Regions from separate parts of the Sinorhizobium sp. NG07B genome, predicted to be linked through region 1. Evidence: predicted binding sites of a transcription regulator. Region 1 holds the regulator's gene; each other region holds the start of a gene.

Region 1 (6,615 bases):
CATCCTGTCGCGCCAGAGCGCTTCCTAGATACCATCTCCTCGAGAAGACTCGAGAGAAACTCTCTATTCTTTGTAATAAAGTTGATGTCGACATTGTACCGGTTCAAGAGAAAACCAGAGACTTTCGCATTTCTTCCTATGTCGGCGGTTTCGATCGTTTGATAATCTCTGAAGTAGCTTGAGCCGACCGTCTCAATCTGTTTTCCCCATGTCATCGCTTGGAAGATAAGCGAAGAGCTGTGGCTGATTACGCCGTCGACCCACTGAAGTAAGAACTGCGATGGAGAAGGAACATTGTCAAAAGAAGGTCGCCACACCAAGTTCGGCCAACGTTTGGAAAGGAAAAGTACATTCTTTTCGTTTAAGGGGGATTCGGAAGTGAAGCTTGATTTGTATTGGGTAACAAGAATCCTTTCGTCGCCGACTCGCCGGTCCATTACGTAAGCAAGGAAGTCTGCTTGCGAATTGAATCCGGACGTTGCTTTGAACGCGTAATGAGCGGACACCTGTAGGGGAAGTAGAAGTACTCTACTCGCGCTGTCGCCGCAATTGAGTAAACCAGAGCGATTGAACGGCTGAAGTAAGGATATTTTCTCCCTCAGCACCGAAGAAAAGTCTCGCTGAAGCACCTCCTCGTCTTCACTTAACTCGATATTGAAAATGTCATATGCGCTCGATGCCAGAATTGAGCGGTCGTAGAGGCCCACAGGATCGATCGTCACAGTGCTCGGATATGGTGAACGAGAGAAGCTACCCGGCATTTGGCTCAGTATGACAGCCCCGGGGTACAAGGCGCCCAGATAGGGGACCGGGTTTTCCCACGTCAGAATTACGTCGACGGTAGGAGGCAGCCGATTGGACAAGTACTCGGCTATCCGTACGACCGCGTCACCGTGTGGGTTAGTGTGCAGGTCTGCCAGGGGATCTGATGTGCCGGCCGCTGCGTCCAGTTCCTTGCTGTCCAGAGGGCACAATTTGATATGCCTTCCCACCGAGCCGGTGTCAGGCGCAAGATAATCTGCGAATGCGACTGTAACTTCCCATCCCGCATTACCGAGTGCGTTAGCCTGCGGAATCAGTACATCTTTAAAGCAATTCTGAAAAAACAAAGGCTGCCCCTGGGAACCCCATGGGCAGTTCCATATCAATGCGCGCATTATCCACCTATTTCAACCCCAGATGAGACATTCCTCTTAGCCAACGAGCTCTCAGATGAAAAGGCTGAATCTGCGCTGGGAAAGCTTTGAATCCGCGCGACGAGTCGCTGCTAAGCCCCGATCAACATTGTGATGTTGGATGCGGCCAAGCGTATCCGCGGCCCTGTGTCGCATCGGGCGTCTGCCGGTTATCGTTAGGACGTGGCAACTCGAAACCGCCCCGCCAGATGACGGCGGCCCGATCCGAGAGCGGCGTCGAGAGGCGCCGTGGCAACGGCGGTGGAGAGGAGGGCAGGAAGGAAACGAAAAGACGTCATTGTGGGGGCTCAGAGATGTGCGGCAGCACTGTTCGACGTGTAAGCCGCGATAAGCCGCTTCGCGGATGGCATCGTTGAAAATCCGCATCGCTTCGTGCAGGTTCTCCGCGGCTTCGCGCTGTTCTTCGGTCATTATCGTATGAGCCCCTTCATTCCGCGCGCTGACGTATCGTCCGCGACAACGCCGACGTCAACCCGGCCGGGCCGGTGCTCGAAGCAGAACCAGCGTGGCTCGCCCTTGCCGGCAGCGAAGCCGAAGCCGCCCCATTTCGTGCAGCCTGGATGTTCGCAATAGTGCACGTATAGCGTTGTATCGTGCTTGGCCGCGCCTTGCTCGTCGCTCACGTCGTCACCTCATCCTGGCGCTCTGGGCAGGGCGACCAGCCGCGAGTGAAGCCCAGACCCATCGCAATCTGAGCCAGTGCCAGTTGCTCTCGTAGATGCTTGCAGTCGGCGAGGAGCGTCCGGATTGTCGCTTCCGCGTCTCCGCCATGCCAGGCAAGTGCCGATGCGACCTCATCCATCCACGCATCGAATTCGTCGATGTCGGAAGTTTGCTTCTCAGCAGACATGACGTCTCCTTCTCCGCGCACGCAACGGAGTCTTTTACCCCACGGGTTTTCCGATTGGCGGCCGCAACGCCGATGAATGTTCTTATTATGTTCTGGTTTCAGCGAGAGTCAATGCGGTTTGCGTTTGCTCCCAAAACTACTCCATTTGGGCGGCTAGACGCCCACATCGATGGGCGGCATCCTCGCGTTGGAGGATGTAATGGGAAAAGTCTTCGAGTTTGACCCGAAACAGCGCAGCAAGCGTCCTGTGAAGGGTAACGTGCCCGAACGAGCCTGGCCGAACCATCGCGACAAATGGGCACGCAAACAGCAAGGCGGTTCAGTTACCGGCATTGTTGGCGTTGCGGCGATAGCGCTGTTCGCCGCTTCTGAGTTTATACCGCCCATCGTCGGCTGCGACATTAAAGGCAATATCAGCTACCAGACTGGCGAACGCATCTATCACATCCCGGGCCAGGAGTATTACAGCGAGACGCGTATTAGCCTGTTGAACGGCGAATGGTGGTTCTGCTCTGAGGAGGCCGCGCGCGAAGCTGGATGGAGGAAGGCCCATCGATGAGGCTTTTTCCCTGATCCGCGCGTTAATTGCTCATGGCCAGAGCATCCTCGAATAAGCCGCCAGAAGCGCCGCCGGACCCTCTGCCGGCGCGGGTAGAGCCTTGCGTCGCAACGCTCGTCGATCGGCCTCCATCAGGGCGGGACTGGGCCTTCGAGGTGAAGTGGGACGGCTACCGCCTGGCCGTCCATATCGAGACCGGTCGCGTGCGGATCATCACTCGCGGCGGCTACGATTGGACGAGCCGCTTCCCTTCAATCGCTGCCGAGGCGCGGCTTCTTGGGCTGATGACCGCAATCCTCGACGGCGAGGCGGTCGTGCTCGATGAGCACGGCCGCTCTGACTTCGGCATGCTGCAGCGTGCCCTCGGCAGGAAGCCCAGTCTGCACGATCCCCGCGAAATCCTCTTCTTCGCGTTCGATCTCCTCTATCTCGACGGTCGCGACCTGCGCCGGCTGCCACTCAGCGAACGCCGGCGGCTGCTGGAGCCGATCGTCGCCGGCCGTGCCGGTGTCATTCGGCTGTCGGAGGAAGTCGAGGCGAGTGGGGAAGAGTTCTTCCGGATCGCCTGCGAGCACGGCCTCGAGGGGATTGTCGCCAAGCGCCGTGACAAGCCATATCACTCCGGCCGTCGGCCCGACTGGCAGAAGATCAAGTGCGTGCGCAGCGACAGCTTCGTGATCGTCGGCTTCGAGCCGTCAACCGTCCCCGGCGCGATCGGTCGGCTGCTGCTGGCGGCAAGGAGGAGGGGTGAGCTTGTCTATGTCGGCGGCTGCGGAACCGGATGGACGTACGCGGAGTCAGCCAAGCTGCGCGAGCTGCTCGAGGCAATCCGGACGGATTCGCCGGCGGTGAACCTGAAGAGGAAGGGGGCCGTCTTCGTCGAGCCAGTGCTGGTCGCTGAGGCCGAGTATCGCGCCTGGACACAGGATGGCAAGCTCCGGCATCCGTCGTTCAAAGGCATAAGGGAGAGGGCCGACGATGCGACGGTGTTCGAGCTCACAAACTGACGTAAAAATCGGCCCGATGGCGTTTCTGAAAACTCTGAATTCCTCTGAAAAATCAATGTGCCAAAAACGACGGAAAACGAGGTATTTTCGGCCGCTTTTTCAGAAACGATATTGATTTTATTGAAAGTGGAGGGGATTTGCAGTCCTCTGCGTCACCACTCCGCCACGAGGCCTCTCGTGCTCGTAAAATCGAGCGATGGCGGGCGTTTAAAACGAATCCATGTGGAGCGCAAGAGGGAGACGTTCAAAAAAGACGCCCACAAACAGCTTTGAACAGGCCGGAATACGAGAGCGCTTCTTGCCGGTGGCATGGCGGACGCCGAGACCAATAAACGCCGGCCGCAGTAAGCGAGATCACGGAAGGCAAAGAGAACAGTTCTGTCGTCGCGACCGCGCGAAACGACCGCACACAGGATCGGCACAGGAACCCAAATCGGCCTAGTGATAGCGCCGGATCAGACCGACGAGTTTGCCCTGAATTTTCACGCGGTCGGGTCCGAAGATGCGCGTTTCGTAAGCCGGATTCGCCGCTTCCAGTGCGATCGATGCGCCCTTGCGGCGGAATCGCTTCAAGGTTGCCTCCTCGTCGTCGATCAGGGCGACGACGATGTCGCCCGGGCTGGCGGTGCTGGCGTTGCGGATGATCACCGTGTCGCCATCGAGAATGCCCGCCTCGATCATCGAATCGCCCTTGATTTCGAGGGCGTAGTGCTCGCCGCTGCCGATCATCTCGACCGGCACGGAAATCTCGTGCGTATTGTTCTGAATGGCCGAAATCGGCACGCCGGCGGCGATCCGGCCCATGACCGGCACTGTCATAGACGCGCTCTCGACCGGTGGCGTTGGCGCCGGCTTCGGTGCCGGGGGCTTGCCGAGGCTGCCCTCGATGACGCTCGGCGAGAAGCCGCGCCGCGGCTGGGCTGGGCTCGAATAGGCTTCCGGCAGCTTGATGACCTCGAGCGCTCGGGCCCGATTGGGTAGCCGGCGAATGAAACCGCGTTCTTCCAGCGCAGTGATCAGCCGGTGGATGCCCGATTTCGACGCAAGATCGAGCGCATCTTTCATCTCGTCGAAGGAGGGCGGGACCCCGGATTCCTTCATCCGTTCATGAATGAACAGAAGCAATTCCTGTTGCTTGCGGGTCAGCATGCGCGTCACTCCAGATTCGCGAAACAAATCAAGAACAGAAACTATCCGTTCCATATGTGTTCCGCAAGCACTTAATATTCCGTGAACTCATGCGTCGAGGCGCGTCCGCTATCAGGGCGGCACGGACGGTTTGCGGGTTTCGATGGTGGTGAAGACTTGCGTGCGGCAAGCGTCACACATAGGCGAGCGTTTGCTCACCTTTGACGACGCTGTGCATCGTCTTGACAAGCCGTCCTAGTAGGCGAGGCGCAGCCCGCCGGGGCTAAGAACGTCGAAGTCGGGTTCAGGGTAGGGGCCGTACCACTGGGTGTAGGTCGTGTTGCCCGTAGCGCCTGTCGTGGCGCATCCTGAAAGTGTGAGAAGAGCGATTAAGGCGGCGGCGATCAGAGATTTGAGAGGCATGGTAGTCCCCACTTGCGGGAGTTGCCGATATGCAATGATGCCAGGTGCTAAGTCTCTCTCAAATCAGGCTCTTTGGCAAGCGAGGGGCAAGGCGGGAAGACGGCACATCGGGTGGAAAACACCGCTCCCTCTGACTTCGGGTCGCTCGCTTCTTAACGGAATTCGCGTTCGCAATGGGTCTGCTGCGAATACAGTCTGAAGTGGTGGTCGTCCGAGGGTGACGAGCCACGTCGGATCGGCCCGCTACAGAGATGTCGCTGATGTCTTAGCGATGTTCTGTTACCTATGTCTCCGGGTCGGACAAAGGTCGTTTGGTGGAGTCGAAGGGAGTCGAACCCTCGACCTCCGCAGTGCGATTGCGGCGCTCTCCCAACTGAGCTACGACCCCAGCCGTTCACCTATATAGGCGGATTTGAGCGCCCGCGCCAGTCCCTCCCGGCGTCTCGCGTGGGGAGGATCGGGGCCGTCGTGGATGTCACTCGAGGAGAATTTGCTTGAGCGTCGCGGCGTCCTCGATGAAGGCGGCGGGATCGTCATTGGCGACGAATTCCAGCATTGCAAAGCGTCGCCCGGTCCAGCGCGATGCGGGGAGGGCCGTGAGGACGCTTCGCCAATAGTCGGATGCCGATGCCAGGGGAAAACGGTTGCGATTTCGATCCCAGGCGAAGACGTGGACATGAGATACATGCTGACCGATGCGGGCGACCTCTGCGAGCGCCTCGCCGAGCTCCAGCCCGGGCCGCGGCTGCCAATAGAGATAAACATTGTCGTGGGCGATCGCGTCGATCAGGCGGCTTGCCGAGTCGGTCGTGTCAGTCAGCGATTGCGGGTGATATTCCAGCGAGACGGTCACGCGGTGGCGCGCGGCTTCGGCGCCCATGTCGCGGATCGCCTTTGCGGCATCACGTCTTTCGCCTGCGCTGTAGTCCTTTGAATCGCGCCGGCGGGTGCCTGGCCAGATGCGGATATTCGAGGCACCGAGTGCAATCGCGCTCTCGAGCGCACGCCTGAATTCGATGAGGTCGTCAGTCGGTGGCGCGACATAGGATCCGTAGGATGTCGTCAGTTCGGCCCTTGCGCTGAGGAGCCCGACGATCCGGGCGTTGGACGTGTCGCCCGGAGCAATATGAGCGTCGCCTGCCCATTCGATCGCCGCAAGACCGGCGCTCCGGGCTAAGCCGACGATTTTTTCCGGAGGCAAGCTCCTGAAGGTGACGGTGCAGAGCCCCGGTTCGAAATCGCTCATGCCATGCGCTCCAGGTCGTGCTTGCGGACTTCGAACAGCAGCTGCCGGCCTTCCAGAAAGCGCTCGATTTCGTCGACGGCCATTTCGCCGAGTCGCGTCCTCTCAAGTCCGATGGCGCCGGCAATGTGCGGCGTTAGGAAGACGTTCGGCAAATCATAGAAAGGCGACGTTCCTTCCGGCACCTCGGGATCCGTCACGTCGATGAC
Region 2 (6,615 bases), 620 kb from region 1:
TGGTTCGCGCTGCTCGGCGGTTACGGAAGTCGACCTTGCCTGCGGCGGCAGGGCGGCGGTCGAGCGCGTTTGGCAGCTCCACGGGAACGGGCATGGCGTGATGCTCAAGGACCGTGTCGTCAATATCGGCGCCTCCGCCTTCGCGCCGATGATGATGTACCACATGAATATCGGCGGCCGCCTGCTTGGCGATGAAACGCGGATCGACAGTGCCTCGGTGGAGGGCGGGTCAATTGCCTGGCGGTTCGGGGAAGGCGAGAGCGCGCATTTCTGCCGGAGGGCAGTCGCCGGCGAAGACCGCTGGGCGGAGGTTACGCTGTCTGCTCTGCCCGGGCTTCAAGGGCGCGCCTTAAATGTGCAATTCCTGGCCGACACGCTGCCTTTCCTGCAGATGTGGCGCTGCCAACGCGGCGGTGCGAATGTCCTCAGCATCGAGCCGGCGTCGCACCGAATTGCCAAGCGGGTGGAACTCTCGGCCGCCGGCGAGCTCGGTCTGCTTAAGCCCGGACAGTCACGCGACTACGCGCTTACCTTCGGCGTCGTCTGAGATCGCTTCGCGATTGACGCCGCCGGGCCTGCGGCCTACACCAAGGCAACGCAGTCTTGAGGAAGCGACATCATGGACATTCGCCAGATCAACGATGAATACTCGGTCTCCGGTCAGATCACGGTCGAGGACCTCGACGAGATCAAGGCGCTCGGTTTCAAGTCCATCGTCTGCCACCGTCCGGATTTCGAGGCTCCCGACCAGCCGACCTTCGACGCGATTGCCGCGCGTGCCCAGGAACTCGGGCTGGACATCGCCCATATCCCGGTCGGCCCGATGGGCGTGACCGCCGATGCGGTGACCCGCATGGTCGACGCGCTCGACGAATTCGAGCGCCCGATGCTTGGCTATTGCCGCTCCGGCGCCCGCTCGACGGCCGTCTACCAGCAGACGCAACATATTCGCAGCTAGACCCGCGATCGTGCGTTCGGCGGCAAAGGTCGGACGGGCGAACGACCGCTTTTCACTGTTTCCAGCCGGTATTCGGTGCTATATTGGATTTGTTCGATCGAGGGTGCCGGCGCCCTTTGAAGATCGTTCGCTTGGAGCGCGCTTGGCCCAAACAAGCGCGCTTTCGCGTTTCTGACGCCGTTCCTGCTGGCCGCGAAATTGTTAGACATCGCCGTCTCGTCGGGCGCGCGAGGGTCTCGGCGGACAGCTTTAAAGAGGCGACCGGCCATGGATCCGTTCAATAGTTTCAGAGACTATCCGATTCTTCCCGGCCACGTGGCGATCCTCGAAGGCGTTTGGCACCGCGCGCTGGAAGAGCGAAACCTGTCGATCGGCAGCGAGGAGGCCGACCAACTCGCCAGGAAGATTGCCAAGCTTTATCAGGCCGGCGTGAAAGAGCCGGACCAGCTCTGGGAGATGATTCGGACAGTTTGAAAGCGCAAGGACTTGCCGACGCCCGCTCCCGGCCGGGCTCTCATTCAGGCGTCGTCTTTTCCCTCAGCCCTTGCGTATTTCGCTCAGCGTCCGTGCCGGCGTGATCGCCTCCGGGTCGAGCTTGATCTCGATGATCGCCGGCTTGCGGCTGGCACGCGCTCTGAGAAATGCATCGGCAAACTCTTCCGTCCGCTCGACCGTCTCGCCATGGCCGCCATAGGCGCGGGCAAGCGCCGCAAAATCCGGATTTGTCAAATCCGTGGCGCTGACGCGGCCGGGATATTCCCGCTCCTGATGCATGCGGATGGTGCCGTAGATGCCGTTGTTGATGACCAGCACGATAATCGGCAGGGCGTAACGAACCGCCGTGGCGAATTCCTGCCCATGCATCAGGAAACAGCCGTCGCCGGCAAAGCAGATGACCTCACGGTTTGGGTGAAGGCGTTTCGCCGCGACCGCCGCCGGCAGGCCGTAGCCCATCGAGCCTGAGGCGGGCGCGGCTTGCGTGCCGTAGCGGCGGAAGCGGTGGAAGCGGTGCAGCCAGGTGGCGTAGTTGCCGGCGCCGTTGGTGAAGATTGCGTCCGGCGCCGTGTTCGCCTCGATCCAGTTCATGATCGGTCCCATCCGCACGTCGCCCGGCCCGGTCTCCGGCGGCGTCGACCATCTGAGATAAGTCTCGTGCATGGCGGCCGTGCGCGGCGCCCAGCCAGCCGTTCCAGTGGGCTCAATCCCCGCTAGCGCGGCTACAAAGTCGCGCGGGCTCGCGGCGATCGCCAGATCCGGCCTATAGACGCGGCCGAGTTCCGACGGATCCGGATGGACATGCACCAGTCTCTGCTTCGGATAGGGGACATCGAGGAGGGTATAAGAGGAGGAGGGCATTTCCGAGAAGCGACCGCCCAGAAGCAGGACGAGATCCGCTTCCTTGATTTCCTTTGCCAACGCCGGGTTGACGCCGATGCCGACGTCGCCGGCATAGCTGGGATGCAGGTGATCGAAGAGCATTTGGCGCCGGAAGGAGCAGCCCACCGGCAGATGCCAGCGTTCGGCGAATTGCTCAAAATCGGCAACGCTTTCCGCGGACCAGCGGGTGCCGCCGAGAATGGCAATTGGGCGCTGCGCTTCCGTGAGGAGATCGGCGAGCCGAGCGATCTGGCTCGGTCCCGGATGGCTTTCGACCGGCTGGTAAGGGCGGGAGGCCGGAGCTTCCGTTCGCTCCGTCAGCATGTCTTCCGGCAGTGTCAGAACCACCGGTCCGGGACGGCCGGAGGTCGCGACGGCAAAGGCGCGGGTGACGAATTCAGCAATCCGCGCCGGATCGTCGATCTCGCCCACCCATTTGGCGACCTCGGTGAGGGCGCGGCGATATTCGATCTCCTGGAAGGCCTCGCGTTCGCGGGCGTCACGCTGCACCTGGCCGATGAAGAGGATCATCGGGATCGAATCCTGGCGGGCGACGTGAAGCCCGGCGGAGGCATTGGTGGCGCCGGGGCCGCGCGTGACCATGCAGATGCCGGGCTCGCCGGTCAGCCGGCCCCAGGCATCCGCCATCATCGCCGCACCGCCTTCCTGGCGGCAGACGACGACGTCGATGTCGGTGTCGTGGAGCGCATCCAAAACGGCCAGGTAGCTTTCGCCCGGCACGCAGGAGATGCGCTCGACGCCGTTTGCGATGAGCGCCTCGACCACCAGTTGCCCGCCCGTCTTCATGTCGGCACCTCCCAATGCTATCGTCCGTTTCGATCAGATCGCCGGCTTGCGGGATCTGTCATGTTGTTTCGTCTATGCGGTTCCTCACCCCGACGGCTTTCAGGCACCAGCGGGCGAAATCTTCCGTCGCGGTTTCGCGGCCGATTTCGTTGAGCGTCTCGTGGCGCATTCCCTCATATATCGTGATCGTCACGTCGGCCATGCCGCGCGCCTTCATGCGTCGGCCGAGCCAGTCGACGACGTCGCCGTTCAAGGTTGAGGGGTCGGCGCTGCCGCCGACCAGGTGGACCGGCAGCGTCGCCGGCAAGCGGGCGAGCCGGTCGAACCGCGCACCGGCAAAGGCAAGTTCGAAGACGTCGATCCAGAGTGAGACGCTGGTCTCGAAGCCGCAGAGCGGATCGGCGATATACTTTGCAACTTCGTCCTCGTCGCGCGACAGCCAGTCGAATTCGGTCTTCCGAGCGGCAATGGCTTTGCTCCAGGCGCCGAAGGTGAGTTGCGAAAGCAGCGGGCTCGGGACGTCCGAACCCTTCAGCATTCGTTCGATCGCGAGGATCAGTTGGCCGCCGCGGCCGGCGGGACCGGGGCGAAAATTGGAGTTCCAGACGGCGAGCGCGTCATAAAGTTCCGGATCGGTCTCGGCAGCGTTCAGGGCGATCAGCCCACCCATCGAGTGGCCGAACAGCACGACCGGCAGCCCGGGATGGTTGGCGGCGGCCATCTGCCGCACGGCGCGCAGATCGGCAATCACCTTTTCGGAGCCACCGCGCTTAGAGAAGAGACCGAGCTGCGCATCGGCCGCGCGGCTCTCGCCGTGGCCACGATGATCGTGTGCGTAGACATGGAAGCCATGCTGGGCCATGGCTTCGGCAAAGCGGGCGTAGCGGCCGGAATGTTCGGCAAGCCCGTGGCTGACCAGCAATATGCCTCGCGGCGCATCGGAAGCCGTCCGATGGCGCCATGCGAGCGTCGCACCCGTCGGGCTTTGAAGTGTCCTTACCTGCCCGAACATGCCTCACTCCAATCAAATCCAATAGCCGCAGAGCAGCTATTGCGATGGAGGCTGATCCACCATCCGCCCAACACTCCACGCGATATCAAATCGATTTGGCGGTCAAAGGCAATCGCTGCTTGTTGCTTCTTGCGCATGAGATCAGAACCGATTCGAAGAGACATATTGGGGGTTGCAACCTTCCCGCTTTTGTTGTTAGTTTGTTCTCGTTTTGTATTTACTGGAGGCCGTTATGGCAGTGCGAGCTATCGTACAGGTGGTAAGAGTTGCAGCGCTTGCTCTTGGGTTGGGGATGTCGTCTCTGGCCGCCGCAGAGGAGTCGCCGGGTGAAGAGATGAAGACGGTACCGGATGGGGCAAGGACGGAATATGTGCTGGCGGTCAGTTGGCAGCCCGGCTTTTGCGAGACGCGGCCCACGCGCAAGGAATGCGTCGACCAGACCTCGGACCGGTTCGATGCGACGCATTTCTCGCTCCACGGCCTTTGGCCCTTGAAGAAGAGCTATTGCGGCGTGGAGACGGAACTGAAGGCGCAAGACCGCAAGGGGGAGTGGCTCGAGCTGCCGAAACTCGCCATGGCAGACGAAACCGCCGCGCGTCTCATCGTCGCCATGCCGGGGGTGAAATCCGGCCTCGACCGGCACCAATGGCTGCGAAGCGGCACCTGCCAGGCCGACAACGCCGACGACTATTTCACGCTCCAGCTTCGTCTTCTCGACGAGCTGAACGCATCGGCGGTGCGTGCCCTGTTTGCCGACAGGATCGGTTCGGAGATTGGCGAAAAGCAGATCAAGGCGGCCTTCGAACAGAGTTTCGGAGCAGGGGCCGGTGATCGGGTGCGCATGCGCTGCCAGACCGTCGAGGGCCGCAGCGTAATCACCGGTCTCACCATTGGGCTTTCCGGCGATCTCTCGGGCCAAGCGGGTCTCGCGGGCCTCATAAAGGCGGCCGGGCCGACCGAGTTCAAATGCGCCAAGGGGATCGCCGACGCCGCCGGGCGGGGCTGAACTGGAAGGCTTATCGCAGCAAGGGAACGGCGCGGGCAGGGCCCTTTGGCGATTGCCCCGCCACCATAATTCGCCTACATAGCGGGCAAATTTCCCCTTCCGATGCGGAGCATTCCTTTATGGCACGTCAGTTTATCTACCACATGGCCGGGCTCAACAAGGCCTATGGCAACAAGAAGGTCCTGGAGAATATCCATCTGTCGTTCTATCCGGACGCTAAGATCGGCATTCTCGGCCCCAACGGCGCCGGCAAGTCCACGGTTCTGCGGATCATGGCCGGGCTCGACCACGAATATACCGGCGAGGCCTGGGTCGCCGAAGGCGCGACCGTCGGCTACCTGCCGCAGGAGCCGCAGCTCGATGCGCAGAAGAACGTGCTCGAGAACGTCATGGAAGGCGTGGCCGCGAAGAAGGCGATCATCGACCGCTACAACGAGCTGATGATGAACTATTCCGACGAGACGGCGGAAGAGGGCGCCAAGCTTCAGGACATCATCGATAGCCAGAACCTCTGGGATCTCGACAGCCAAGTCGAAATGGCGATGGACGCGCTCCGCTGCCCGCCGGGCGACGCCGAGGTCACCAATCTGTCCGGCGGCGAGAAGCGCCGCGTGGCACTCTGCAAGCTGCTCTTGTCGCAGCCGGACCTGCTGCTTCTCGACGAACCGACCAACCATCTCGACGCCGAGACGATCGCCTGGCTCGAAAAGCACCTGCGCGAATATCCGGGCGCCGTGCTGATGATCACCCACGACCGCTACTTCCTCGACAACGTCACCGGCTGGATTCTCGAGCTCGATCGTGGCCGCGGCATTCCCTATGAAGGCAACTATTCCGCCTATCTGCAGGCAAAGGCCAAGCGTATGGCCCAGGAAGGGCGTGAAGAGGCGACCCGCCAGAAGGCCATCAGCCGCGAGCAGGAGTGGATCGCCTCGAGCCCGAAGGCCCGCCAGGCGAAGTCGAAGGCGCGTATCCGCGCCTATGACGAGTTGGTAAAGGCGGCGGCCGACAGGCGTCCGGGCGACGCCCAGATCATCATTCCGGTCGGCGAGCGGCTCGGCCAGGTGGTCATCGAAGCGGAGAACATCTCCAAGGGCTATGACGACCAGTTGCTGATCGAGGGCCTGAGCTTCAAGCTGCCGCCGGGCGGCATCGTCGGCGTCATCGGCCCGAACGGCGCCGGTAAGACGACGCTGTTCCGGATGATCACCGGCCAGGAGCAGCCCGAAGAGGGCGCGATCCGCATCGGCGACAGCGTGCAACTCGGCTATGTCGACCAGAGCCGCGACGCGCTCGACGGCAACAAGACGGTGTGGGAGGAAATCTCCGGCGGCAACGACGTCATCAGGCTCGGCAAGCACGAGGTCAATTCGCGGGCCTATTGCTCGTCCTTCAATTTCAAGGGCGGTGACCAGCAGCAGAAGGTCGGCACGCTTTCCGGCGGCCAGCGCAACC
Region 3 (6,615 bases), 300 kb from region 1:
CCATCCGCGGCAGCATCCGCCGCTCACCCTACGGCATGGACGTCGGCACCCCCATTTATTCCAACGTGGTCGAGTTCGACATGAACATTAAGGGAGTGAGGCGTTGACCGTCGTCAGCCCTTGAAAGCAAGCGCCGTGCGCCTCCAGAAATCCGAAACGATAGCCGGATCTCGCAGCGCTTCGAGTTTTTGCCAGGACGGGAAGGAGGCCTCGAAAACCGCGGGGCTCATGCGGAAATCCGCGCTCGGATTCACCGCCCCGCCGACTTCGACGGCAATGCGGTCCAAAGCGTCGAACAGTTTTACGGTCACTTCGCCTTGATAGGCGAAGTCCAAGGTCAGTGCGAAACCCGGCCGAGGAAAGGAAAGCAAGCCTCGCCCTTCGGCGTCCCCGAAACGGTGCACCGCAGTCAGGAAGGAGGCGTGGCCGTGTTCGCGCGCGGTCTTCAAGAGGCGAAGCGTCGTCTCCTCGGCATTCTCGGCCGGATAGACGCTTTGGTGCCGACAAGGACCCAGCGGCCCGTAGAGCCGGTGCCACGCACCGAGCCGGTCAAGCGGATGGAAATAGGACGTCCATTTTACCGTCGAGACCATTTCACCGGGCGCTTCGCTGCGAAAGCGATATTCGTTAAGGGCCTTCACCGTCAGGGAATTTAGCGGATTGAACGGCGGGGACAGGGGCAGCGAAGGCTTTGGTCCCTTGGGGATGTCCGGATATTCGCAGGATGCGTCGGCGTGATCGGCAGCCCAGAGCACGCCCCTGCCCGTCCGCCGGCCGCCGGCCATTTGATCGATCCAGGCGACGGAATATTCATGCTCTTCGCCGACACGGTCCACCAGTGCGAAATAGTCCTCGAGACATTCGAAGCGAATGGTGTGCTGTTGGATATGCGGCGAAGGCACTTTCATCAGCCGCAGTTCGGCATCGAGGATCAGTCCCGTCAGGCCCATGCCGCCGATCGTGGCGGCAAAGAGCTCGGCGTTCTCCTCGGCGGAACAGACCAGACGTTCGCCGTCCGAGCGCAGCAGCGTCAGGCGCCGGACATGATTGCCGAAGGCGCCGCGGGCATGATGGTTTTTGCCATGAACGTCATTGGCGATGGCGCCGCCGACCGTGACGAGACCCGACCCCGGTGTCACCGGCAGGAAGAAGCGATGCGGTATGACCTTGACGAGAATGTCGCGCAGCGTGGCGCCGGCCTCGCAGGTCATCACCCCGGTCCCCGGATCGAAGGCGAGGATGCGGCCGTGCCTGGCGCCGTCGATCAACGTTCCTCGATCATTACGGCAGACATCGCCATAGCTCAGGCCGTTGCCGAAGGGCAGATAGGCCAGGGGCGCGCCCGTACCGAGCCGATCCTCGTAGTCGTCCGGCGAGATGGCGCCTTGGGGATGCTCCTGCAGCCAACGCCAGCTTTCAACCTTGTTCATGCGGAATTTCCATTAACGACCGCGAGCATTCGGCTAACGCTCAAGAATCCAGTTCAGCGCATCCCGCCAGTCGGTCATGCGCACCGGTGTCCCATGCGAACCGGTCTCAAACAGCACGAAGCGAGCGGGATAGTCCTTGCTCTTCAGCGAGCGATATAGCGCAACCTGCGCCTCGGCGGCATAGACGCTGTCATTGCTGCCATGGCTGAAGAACATCGGCAGCCTTGCCTTGTAGGCGGCACTCTCCTGAAACGCTGGGTCCGCGACCCCGCCCATCACCATCATGCCGCTCAATACCGCGGTCGCCTGCTGATCGCGCGATATGCCCCAGCAGATGAAACTGCCCATGGAAGCGCAGGCCAAGACGACCGGCCGGTTGCCGGATCGCTCGGCGGCAAAGTGGATCAGCGCCGCAATATCAGCCACGCCTGCCGCATCGAAGGAGCGCACGCTTGGCGCATAATAAGTACCGCCATTGTTGACCGCCAGATTTTTCAGCCGGTTGAAATTGCCGCCGAAGGAGAAGTCGTTGGCGCCGAGGCGGCGGTCGCCGCCGCGCCCGTGAATGAAGATTACCGTGAAGGCTGCCCCACGATTCCCGCCGACGCGCGTGACGTCGAGAGAACGGCTGTCGAGGTCGAGCGTCTCGTTGGCCTGGGAACTCTTGACGCCGAGCGATAAATAGGCCCGCTTGACGCGCCGCTCCGGAATCTGATCGCGACCGTTGATGTCCCTGATCTCCTGGTAGTCGATAACGCGGAAATCGCCGCCATCCTCCTCCCGCAGGATTCCGGGATAGCCGAACAATGCATCCTTGTAGGGCTGCAACGGTTTCGCCTCGGCGGCGAGGACAACGCTTGAAAGGAGCAGCGCGGCAATCAGGCACCGGACGGAGAAAACAATTGTGGACATAGACACCCGACGGGCTCCCTGGTTCGGCTCATGCCTTGCCATCGGCACCTTCGCGACGCAACACTCAAGCCGCAATTCACCGCATTGTCGGGCCTTCACATCCGCAAATTCGCCTTTTGTTCGCGCTTTCAGCAAGACTCTGGCAGAATTCCGGTGATTCGGACGCCAGGGGATGGCGACGGCGACGCGGTCTTGCTATTGCCTTGCCGATAGAGACGACAGGAACGATCTAACCACTCCATGGACGACAGCAGCGACCTCTTTTCCGCCATGCCCTTGCAGCCGAAGCCGGCCGATGCCGGCGCGCCGCGCAAGCCGACGGCGCCTGCCGCCGGCAACGATGTAGCGCGGCCCGCACCGAAGAGCAGCGATGGCAGCGATTACGATGCCTCGGCAATCGAGGTCCTCGAGGGGCTGGAACCGGTACGCCGGCGGCCGGGCATGTATATCGGCGGAACGGACGAAAAGGCACTGCACCACCTCTTCGCCGAGGTGATCGACAACTCGATGGACGAGGCGGTCGCCGGCCACGCCAACTTCATCGAAGTCAACCTCGATGCAGAAGGCTTCCTGACGGTGACCGACAACGGCCGCGGCATTCCGGTCGAAAACCACCCGAAATTCCCCAACAAGTCGACCCTCGAAGTGGTCATGACGGTGCTGCATGCCGGCGGCAAGTTCGACGGCAAGGCTTACGAGACTTCGGGCGGCCTGCATGGCGTCGGTGTTTCGGTGGTCAATGCGCTGTCGGACTCGCTCGAGGTCGAGGTGGCGCGCAACCGCAAACTCTACCGGCAGCGCTTCTCCCGCGGCATTCCGCAGGGCGGACTCGAAGAGCTCGGCGAAGTGCACAATCGCCGGGGCACCAAGGTCCGCTTCCATCCGGACCCGCAGATTTTCGGCCCGCATGCCCGCTTCGAGCCGGCGCGGCTCTTCCGCATGGCCCGCTCCAAGGCCTATCTCTTCGGCGGCGTCGAGATCCGCTGGTCCTGCGACCCATCGCTGTTGCCGGAAGGCTCGGAGACCCCGGACAGGGCAGTGTTCCACTTCCCCGGCGGTCTCAAGGACTATCTCGCGGCGACGCTCGGCAAGGAATTCACCGTCACCCGCGAGATCTTTGCCGGCAAGTCTGAAAAGGCGGGCGGCCACGGCTCGCTCGAATGGGCGGTTACCTGGTATGGCGGCGACCAGCAAATCCACTCCTACTGCAACACGATCCCGACGCCCGAAGGCGGCACGCACGAGGCGGGGCTGCGCATCGCGCTGACCAAGGGCCTGAAGAACTACGCCGAACTCACCCAGAACAAGCGGGCCGCGATCGTCACGACCGACGACGTGATGATCTCGGCAGCAGGGATGCTCTCGGTCTTCATCCGGGAGCCGGAATTCGTTGGGCAGACGAAGGACAAGCTGGCGACCGTCGAAGCCCAGCGCATCGTCGAAAATGCGCTCCGCGACCCCTTCGACCACTACCTCGCCGACAATCCGGCGGAAGCCGCAAAGCTTCTCGACTGGGTCATCGAGCGGGCCGAAGAACGCGTCCGCCGGCGCAAGGAAAAGGAAGTCAACCGCAAGACCGCGGTGCGCAAGCTGCGCCTTCCCGGCAAGCTCGCCGACTGCGCGCAGAACACGGCGGAAGGCGCAGAGCTCTTCATCGTCGAGGGTGACTCGGCCGGCGGCTCGGCCAAGCAGGCGCGCAATCGCGCCAACCAGGCGATCCTGCCCTTGCGCGGCAAGATCCTCAACGTCGCCAGCGCCGGCCGCGAGAAGCTCGGCGCCAACCAGCAGATCACCGATCTCGTCCAGGCGCTCGGCTGCGGCACGCGGTCGAAGTACCGCGAAGAGGACCTCCGCTACGAGCGCGTCATCATCATGACCGACGCGGACGTCGACGGCGCCCACATCGCTTCGCTGCTGATCACCTTCTTCTATCAGGAGATGCCGGAGCTTATCCGCAGCGGCCACCTCTATCTCGCGGTGCCGCCGCTCTACCGCTTGAGCCAGGGTTCGAAGACGCTCTATGCCCGCGACGACGCGCATCGCGAAGAACTGATGCGCACCGAATTCAACGGCCGCGGCAAGGTCGAGATCGGCCGGTTCAAGGGTTTGGGCGAGATGCTGCCGGCGCAGCTCAAGGAAACGACCATGGATCCGGCCAACCGGACCCTGCTCAAGGTCGAGATCGACGACGTCGATTTCGAGGGCACGCGCGAGGCCGTCGACAACCTGATGGGCACAAAGGCCGACGCCCGCTTCCGCTTCATCCAGGAGCGCGCCGTGTTCGCGGAGAATCTGGATATTTGAGGCGCTTGCCGGTCATTGGCGCAATGCATAGATGCCCCTCACCCTAGCCCTCTCCCCGCGCGAGGAGACTGCGCGGCATCGCCCCTTCTCCCCGCCAGCGGGGAGAGGTCGCGGCAGCGGGATGAGGCGCAACAGCCGCTCCCGCTCAAGTCGTCGTCTGCCCCACGCTTTTCTCCATGAACAGGCTAAGCGGATCGGGCAGATAGCTGCCGAAGGGCGGCCGCTCGACGTAACCGAACGATCTGTAGAGGCCGATCGCCTCCGGCTGGTAGATGCCAGTCTCCAGTCGAATCGTGGAGAGGCCCAGTTTTTCCGCCTTCGCTTCCAGCGCAGCGAGAAGCCGTTTGCCGACTTTCAGCCCCCTCGCCTCCGGATCGACGAACATCCGCTTGATCTCGGCCGTCCCGTCGCCGGCGTCCACGAGCGCGCAGCAGCCGACGATCGTGCCGTTGGATCGTGCGACAAGGAAGGACACCGTCGGCTTTTCCAGGATCGAGACGTCGACCAGATGGTTGCTTTCAGCCGGATAAAGCGATGCCGCGTAGGCATCGGAGAGTTCGAGCAGGCGGACGATGGCCGGCTGGCGCGGTGGTTCCTCGGCGATGGTGATGGGGGTCATTTCAAGCCTCAACGCGGATCCTATCGATCCGTATGATCGATGCGACGAAACTAACGGCAATGGCGAACGGCGCCAATACGTCAAACGGCGCAGGAAGAGCTGCAATCAATCCGGGTGACGGGACGAAACAATTTGTTTTGTGGGGCGGCGATTTTGCCCTACTTCGGAAACAATCGAAGCTCCATAAGATAGGGGGCAACAGGCATCTGAACGGACCCAAGACATGAAAGCCGCCCTGATCGTCATGACCATTCTCGGTTGCGATGACAATGTCACGCAGTGCCACTACATCTCGACGGTGAACGGCAGCTGGCCGTCGATCGCTCAATGCGACACGGAATCGCAAAAGGAACTGCCGAAGTTTTCCAACAGGAGCTATCCTGTCGTCGTTGCCGTTTGCGAAACCTCGGGATCGGACATGACGGCGTCCACCGAACCTGCTCCCAAGATCGCCCCGCAGACCGATGCAGCGACACAGCAGGCGGCAATGCCCCCGGCGACGCCAGAGGAAAAGCCGGGCCTGCCGAAGCGCGCCCTGACATGGCTGAGCGGCGCAGTGCCGGATCGCCAAAAGCTGCAGGCGATCGTCAGCGCCCCGGTGCATTACATGGAAGACGGCTATTCCTGGGTGGCGCGCCGGTTCGGCAACTGAGACGCCGATCAGGCCGCCTGCCGCGCGGCAAGCAAGGCATAGTCCCGGGCGACTTGCCGTTGCTCGGCAAAGCCCAGTCGCTCCACGAGTTCGGCGACGGAGGCCGATGTGGAGCACGGGTTCCGGCGAAGACGTTCAAGGAGAGCGGCAAGCGATGCCGGCGCGCCCTCGCTTGTCTCGGCCTGCCAGTGGAGGACGGCTTGCGCGAAGGCTTCGCTGACGTCGCGCCCCAGCCCCGCGCTCTCGAAGAGAGCGCGGATCGAATGGACGCGCCCCCCAGAAAGGATCGAGCGCACGCGCTTTTCGGCAAGGCCGGAAAGATCCGCCATGGCCAGGACGAAGAAGTCCATGGCGCCGCTGCAGAGGGCGCTCATCAGAAAGGCTGGGGTCAAGCGCCCAGTCTCGCGCAAATGGGCAACCATTTGCGACAGGTCGCCCGGCGACGCGATTGCCGTCATCGCGAGCGCCGTAGCGTCGCATGCCTCTCTCGTGACCCGCGCCACGCGCGCCGGGCCGATGACCGCCTGGACGAACCCGGACGCCGCGAGTGCCGCACCGATCTTCTCGGCGAGCGCATGCCGCGCGTCGCTCGGCAGGTCGGCACGGGCCAGCAACCGGTCGCGTACCGCTGCAACATGCCCGAGCCGGCAGGCGATCCTTCTGAGAGAACCCTGCAGGAGCATGGCGCCGCTATTCTC

What was found. Region 1 encodes LexA, which represses DNA repair genes until DNA is damaged. Its sites were predicted from a motif close to TGTTCNNNNTGTGTTCNG; they were not measured.
Region 2: the regulator LexA is predicted to act here: its motif matches at 4,345-4,362, upstream of CO664_RS05140 (ribonuclease).
Region 3: the regulator LexA is predicted to act here: its motif matches at 2,449-2,466, upstream of parE (DNA topoisomerase IV subunit B).

What each region holds. Positions count from the first base shown of each region.
Region 1 is NZ_NWTD01000001.1:1,676,403-1,683,017, reverse strand. Features, by position in the region: gene CO664_RS08065 (hypothetical protein) at 1-1,109, opposite strand, end outside; gene CO664_RS08055 (hypothetical protein) at 1,607-1,819, opposite strand; gene CO664_RS08050 (hypothetical protein) at 1,816-2,046, opposite strand; gene CO664_RS08045 (hypothetical protein) at 2,246-2,605, shown strand; gene ligD (non-homologous end-joining DNA ligase) at 2,638-3,612, shown strand; gene lexA (transcriptional repressor LexA) at 4,051-4,761, opposite strand; gene CO664_RS30630 (hypothetical protein) at 4,996-5,163, opposite strand; tRNA gene CO664_RS08025 (tRNA-Ala) at 5,476-5,551, opposite strand; gene CO664_RS08020 (sugar phosphate isomerase/epimerase) at 5,639-6,409, opposite strand; gene CO664_RS08015 (hydroxyacid dehydrogenase) at 6,406-6,615, opposite strand, start outside.
Region 2 is NZ_NWTD01000001.1:1,058,360-1,064,974, forward strand. Features, by position in the region: gene CO664_RS05115 (DUF4432 family protein) at 1-547, shown strand, start outside; gene CO664_RS05120 (TIGR01244 family sulfur transferase) at 620-958, shown strand; gene CO664_RS05125 (hypothetical protein) at 1,226-1,432, shown strand; gene CO664_RS05130 (thiamine pyrophosphate-binding protein) at 1,496-3,142, opposite strand; gene CO664_RS05135 (alpha/beta hydrolase) at 3,201-4,154, opposite strand; gene CO664_RS05140 (ribonuclease) at 4,387-5,160, shown strand; gene ettA (energy-dependent translational throttle protein EttA) at 5,280-6,615, shown strand, end outside.
Region 3 is NZ_NWTD01000001.1:1,971,867-1,978,481, forward strand. Features, by position in the region: gene CO664_RS09630 (YceI family protein) at 1-107, shown strand, start outside; gene CO664_RS09635 (FAD-binding oxidoreductase) at 114-1,430, opposite strand; gene CO664_RS09640 (alpha/beta fold hydrolase) at 1,464-2,384, opposite strand; gene parE (DNA topoisomerase IV subunit B) at 2,583-4,646, shown strand; gene CO664_RS09650 (GNAT family N-acetyltransferase) at 4,792-5,265, opposite strand; gene CO664_RS09655 (hypothetical protein) at 5,489-5,917, shown strand; gene CO664_RS09660 (DUF2336 domain-containing protein) at 5,926-6,615, opposite strand, start outside.